Regions from separate parts of the Pedobacter folensis genome, predicted to be linked through region 1. Evidence: riboswitches for the same ligand, from Rfam matches in the RefSeq annotation. Region 1 holds a riboswitch; the other holds the start of a gene.
The links. Region 1 has a riboswitch for S-adenosylmethionine ahead of AC04QZ_RS02475 (O-acetylhomoserine aminocarboxypropyltransferase/cysteine synthase family protein). Riboswitches for the same ligand answer to the same signal wherever they lie in the genome.
Positions count from the first base shown of each region.

Region 2: it holds a riboswitch for S-adenosylmethionine, as region 1 does, so the genes downstream of both, metH (methionine synthase) here and AC04QZ_RS02475 (O-acetylhomoserine aminocarboxypropyltransferase/cysteine synthase family protein) in region 1, are expected to answer to the same signal.

Region 1 is NZ_JBWJIF010000001.1:623,525-626,714, forward strand. Features, by position in the region: gene AC04QZ_RS02470 (homoserine O-acetyltransferase family protein) at 1-517, opposite strand, end outside; gene AC04QZ_RS02475 (O-acetylhomoserine aminocarboxypropyltransferase/cysteine synthase family protein) at 546-1,877, opposite strand; SAM riboswitch class I at 2,142-2,252, opposite strand; gene AC04QZ_RS02480 (hypothetical protein) at 2,463-3,190, shown strand, end outside.
Region 2 is NZ_JBWJIF010000002.1:922,499-925,688, reverse strand. Features, by position in the region: gene metH (methionine synthase) at 1-1,876, opposite strand, end outside; SAM riboswitch class I at 1,998-2,102, opposite strand; gene AC04QZ_RS12560 (Bax inhibitor-1/YccA family protein) at 2,219-2,974, opposite strand; gene AC04QZ_RS12555 (hypothetical protein) at 3,013-3,190, opposite strand, start outside.

The DNA of each region.
Region 1 (3,190 bases):
TAAAAGCAATTCCCCACGGAGAGTGTGCTGCATTGGTGGCAATCAAAATCAGGTTTTCGATTTTATTCGGTTCGGAAATACTCCACTCCACAGCTTGCTGACCACCTAACGAACCACCGATTAATAATTTTATATAATCAATACCTAAATGCGATGCCAATAACTGGTGTGCCGATACTAAATCGCGGATGGTAAACTGAGGAAATGAAAGATAATAAGGCAAACCTGTTACGGGATTGGTACTTAATGGGTTCGAGCTACCATAATGCGAACCTAAAACATTGGCACAAACGATATAATGCTCTTCCGGATTGAACAATGAGTTTTGACCGAATAAACCTTCCCACCATTCAAAAACATCAGCATTGGCGGTAAGTGCATGGCAAACCCAAATCACATTATCTTTATTTGCATTTAATTTGCCATAAGTTTGATAAGCAATCTGCAGGTTACGGATTTTTTTTCCGCTCTCTAATTTGAACTGTTTATTATAGTGATATGTTGATGTTGTACTCATTGTTTTGTTGTATTCGGAATATTAACGGTTAGGCTTGTAAATGCGCTGTTGGAGCGGTAGCTTTAATGGTGGCGAACGCTTGTTCGAAATCGGCTTTAATATCATCAATATGCTCAATGCCGACTGAAACCCTTAAGGCATTTGGTTTAACACCCGCTGCCAATTGTTCTGTTTCGCTTAATTGCTGGTGTGTTGTGGCTGAAGGCTGAATGATCAATGTTTTGGCATCACCTACATTGGCCAGATGCGATACCAGTTTTAAGTTATCAATTACCTGTGTTGCGTTTTCTTTGCTTCCGGCCAACTCGAACGATAATACTGCCCCAAAACCATTGCTTAAATATTTTTTAGCCAGGTTGTTGTATTTGCTGCTGGCCAAACCAGGGTATTGAACTTCTTTAACCAATGGATGGTTTTCTAACCAGGTGGCTAATTCTAATGCATTATCTACATGGCGCTGAACGCGGAGCGATAAAGTTTCTAATCCTTGTAATAAAAGAAAAGAATTGAAAGGGGATAAGGCCGGTCCAAGATCTCTTAATCCTTCTACACGGGCCCGGATAATAAACTGGATATTGCCGAATGGTCCGCCGATGCCAAAAACATCGCTAAAAACCAAACCATGATAACCTTCCGAAGGCTCAGAGAATTGTGGGAATTTTCCATTGCCCCAGTTGTAATTTCCACCATCAACGATTACACCGCCAATACTGGTACCGTGGCCACCAATCCATTTCGTTGCCGATTCGACCACGATATTGGCGCCATGCTCTAAGGGTTTAAACAAATAACCACCTGCGCCGAAAGTATTATCGACCACCAATGGCAGATCATATTTTTTTGCAATGGCCGCAATTTTTTCGAAATCAGGAACACTAAACGCCGGATTGCCAATGGTTTCTAAAAAGATCGCTTTGGTTTTATCGGTAATTTTGTTTTCAAATTCTTCAGGCACATCCGGATTTGCAAAATCGACATGTATACCCAAACGTTTGAAAGCTACTTTAAATTGATTATAAGTTCCACCGTAAATGTGAGATGAAGAAACGATACTGTCTCCAGCTTCCAATATGTTGTTTAAGGCTATAAATTGAGCGGCTTGTCCTGAGGCTACGGCCAAAGCAGCTACACCACCTTCTAAAGCCGCAATACGTTTTTCGAAAACATCGTTGGTTGGATTCATGATCCGGGTATAGATATTTCCAAACTCTTTTAAAGCAAATAAATTAGCCCCATGTTCGGCATTTTTAAAGCCGTAAGAAGTGGTTTGATAAATAGGAACCGCTCTTGATCCAGTTGTAGGATCTATTTCCTGACCAGCGTGTAATTGTAAAGTTTCAAATTTATATGATGTTGACATAATTTCTATTTTTTTTTTGGTGTGATTTAGATAGGTGGAAATTAGGGTAATCCTAAAACCTAACAGGGCGTATCCCGATTTCGCGGGACCTTCCAATTTGAAAGAAACAAAAAAGGAAGATTTTTAAATTACTGTATGCAACAGCACATACAAGTAATCGCACGCATCTCGCAACAAATAAAAGAAATAGAAGTCCGTTCTACCTTTTTAAGGTTAGCACTGGGTTCGCTTAGCGATTGAAGATTTAATGTTTTCATCAGTTCTAATTTATATCTCCAAATAACACCATGTTATCCGGTCAGGAATTGGCACCTTCTCTTTCTGAGGGTTGCCAGTGGGTCATCGAGCCAGTCTCTCGCCACTTCTTTATAAATCAACCTGTGAAGATTGACTTTTATTTAGCTTTCTGCCAAATAATATTCCAAATGTCTGAATTTAATTTTAATCCACAAAATAAAATTTCGAAATTACATTAACGCACTGAAAATGAATGGTGTATTTTTATGGTGTGATGACAATGCGAAACTTTTAATAAGAAATTAACGCTTAAAATTCTAAGTTTGTGTTACCTATCTAAATTTAATCATGATGAAAAATACAAAAGCCCTATGTTTAGGCCTGCTCTTTACTGTAATAGGTTTAAGCAGCGCAAACGCCCAATTCGGAGGTTTAAAAGACAAACTGTTAAAAGTAGGCACTGCTCAGGGTGCTAAAGCCTTAGGGGTAGACAAGTTTTTAAAACAGCCCGCTGCCATTACCACCAGCTTTGAAGATGTAAACAGAGAAGGCGAAAAGCTACCTGATTTCATTAATTCATTAAATTTAAAGGCCCAGCCATTATATTTATTGCCTAAAAACCCAGAGGGTGGTTTTGTACTTTGCGAAGGTTTATACGAAATGACCAATAAAAGTTATTGTTTAAAAGCCGGAACTTTTGCGCCATCAAAAGGCGATGGTTATATGTTTGCACCAGTTTTAGGTCCGAAGGAAGAAATTGTGGTTTCTATTCTGAAAAGCGCTGAGAAACATCCTGATGTAGACCAACATGATATCCAGGCTTTACTCTGGACGATCATTGCCAGAACAAAATTTGCCGATTTTAATGGACAAGTTAAAGTAACTGCCATTAAATTATTAACACCAAAACAACTTACCCAATTAGAAGGTGGTGCATTAGGCATTTTACCCTTCGATGTAATGGAAAAGGCCAAAGATCAATTGCCTGCAGGTGTGAGGGCCGTTTTTGAAGCAGAAAATAATATCCGCCAGTTAGTCGCTTCTGGAAATTATACCTACGCAGATATGGAAAAATA
Region 2 (3,190 bases), on a different contig from region 1:
AACGCTCCGTGGCATCGTCTCTGCGGTTTAAGAGCACATCTTCTACCCTTTCTAACAATTCGGGTGGAATTTCCTGATAAACCTCCAACATTCCGGCGTTCACAATCCCCATATCTAAACCAGCCTGGATGGCGTGATAAAGAAATGCAGAGTGCATCGCTTCGCGAACGGTATTATTTCCCCTGAAAGAGAAAGAAATGTTAGAAACCCCTCCGCTCACTTTAGCATGAGGCAGGTTTTCTTTGATCCAACGGGTGGCATTTATAAAATCGACGGCATAATTGTTATGCTCTTCGAGTCCTGTTGCTACGGTTAAGATGTTCGGATCGAAAATAATATCTTCTGCCGGGAAACCAATTTCGTTTACCAGGATATCGTAACTTCTTTTACAGATTTCTTTCCTGCGCTCATAATTATCGGCCTGACCTTGCTCATCAAAAGCCATAACTACCACTGCAGCGCCATATTGCATAATTTTGCGGGCGCTTTCGCGGAATTTATCTTCACCCTCTTTTAATGAGATGGAGTTTACGATTCCTTTTCCCTGCAAACATTTTAAGCCATTTTCGATAACCGACCATTTAGATGAATCGACCATGATTGGCAATTTGGCAATATCCGGTTCAGAAGCAATGAGGTTTAAAAACTTAGTCATCGCGGCTTCTGAATCCAACATCCCTTCATCCATGTTCACATCAATTACCTGCGCACCGCCTTCAACCTGCTGCAAAGCAACAGCCAGTGCAGCTTCGTAATCGCCACCCAAAATCAGTTTAGAGAATTTAGGAGATCCTGTAATATTGGTTCTTTCACCAATATTCACGAAAATGCTTTCCGGAGTAATGGTTACAGGCTCCAATCCGCTTAAACGCATGTAAGGCTCCAATACCGGGATTTTGCGGGGTTCCGCTTTCCTTGCATTTTTCGCAATACAGCCAATATGCTCTGGTGTAGTACCACAACAGCCTCCCACGATGTTCACAAAACCTGATGCAATAAAGTCATCAACCAAATGTGCCGTTTCGTGCGGTTGTTCATCATAAGCACCAAATTCGTTTGGTAAACCTGCATTTGGATAGGCCGAAACATAACAGCCTGCTTTTGCAGCGAGTTCCTCGATATGCGGACGCATTTCTTTAGCACCCAAAGCACAGTTAAAACCAATACTTAATGGTTTTGCATGCATGACAGAGTTTAAGAAAGCTTCGGCAGTTTGACCTGAAAGTGTCCTTCCGGAGGCATCGGTAATGGTGCCGGAAATCATGATCTCCAGTTTACGGCCAATTACCTCTTCATATTTTTTAATGGCTACAATGGCCACTTTAGCATTTAAAGTATCGAAAATGGTTTCGATTAATAATACATCCGAACCACCATCAACCAAACCACGTACCTGCTCGTAATAAGCGGCTTCCAGCTCATCAAAATAAACCGCCCTAAAACCAGGGTCGTTTACATTAGGCGACATGGAAAGGGTACGGTTTGTTGGGCCTATAGCACCAGCCACAAAACATTTACGGTCTGGATTTGCAGCCATGAACTCGTTTACGGCTTCTTTTGCCACTCGCGCGCCTTCGAAACTCATTTCGTAAGAAAGGTCTTCCATCTGGTAATCGGCCATGGAAATGCGCTGTGTACTAAACGTGTTGGTTTCGATAATATCGGCACCAGACGCCAGGTACTCCAGGTGTATTGTTTTAATAATATCCGGACGTGTGATGTTGAGCAAATCGTTATTGCCTTTTACATCACAGGGATGGTTTTTAAATCGCTCCCCTCTAAAATCTTCTTCGGTTAAGGTATATCGCTGAATCATGGTACCCATTGCACCATCAATCACCAAAATACGTTTTTCTAATTCTTCTCTTATACCCATTTGTTGTGTAAAATGTGGGATGGAAAATGGCAAATGGCAAGACATATCATACATCTTCCATTATACATTATTACATCCTAAAAGGCTTATTTAAAAAGTTGGTACGTGAATCGTAATCCTAAACTTATCTGTTTCCGCTATTTGCAGAATAGAATTTAGCACCTTGTATGGTTACAGGTTGCTAAGACTTCGTTGGGTCTAATCCCTCCGTCTTTCTTAATAAGCATACAAAAATGCAACAAAGCAACATCAATTCCAAAAATTATCGCTTCGCTACCAAATAAAATTACAAAGGCCACGCAAAACTGCGCAGCCTTAAGAATATTGTTCTGTTATTTAGGTTTATCTTCTGTTACCGAAAATGCGTAACAGCGACAAAAACAAGTTGATAAAAGTGATATAAAGCGACAACGCACCCATAATTGCTAGCTTTTTGCTCTCATTTACACCTAAAGTGTTTCCGTTTTCATCTAATCCTTCACCAATTCTTTTAAGCTCCTGAACTTTGTACGCAGTTAATGCAGTAAAAATCGCCACTCCGATAAAACCCATAATGTAACCCAATGTTGAGCTACCTAAAAACATATTGATTATGCTGATGATCACCAAACCAATTACACCTGCAAATAATATAGGGCCAAATTTACTTAGATCGGTATCTGTGGTATATCCCATTATTGCCATTACCGCAAATATCGCAGCAGCCGCAGCAAAACTAATTACAACTGATGGCAAGGAGTAAGTTAACAAGATAAAGCTGAGCATTACTCCTGTTAATATAGAATAAAGCAAAAACACACCAATTAATGCCTGATAAGACATTCTTTGCATACCAGCACCCATTAAGAATACTAACCCTAGAGGAGCAAATATTGCGATGTACCCTAAAACGGTAAAGCCGCCCTTACCTGTTTGTGGGTTATAGGATAAAAGATAATCCAATACCGCCGGTGTACTGGCGATAAAATAAGCTGCAACTGTAGAAACAGCTAGTGCGACGAACATCCATAAGAAAACATTTCCGAAGAAACGTTTAGATGCAGATTTTTCCTGTACAAAAACACTGTTGTCCTGATATTGATAATTTTGTTGTTCCATTTTAAATTTTGTGTATTTAACTATATAAAAATAAATATTTAGTTTAATCTTTTTGTCAGCAGTTCTTCAACTTTTTTAAAGAACTGTAAAGGTTTTAAGGTGCGCCATGGCAGGTTGTCAAAAGCACCACCAAAGTTAATGTAATAATCGATGTTATTGTCGCGAAACTCGGTAATAACGTGTTGCTGAAAATTTACGCCCACAATCCAGCCGTCT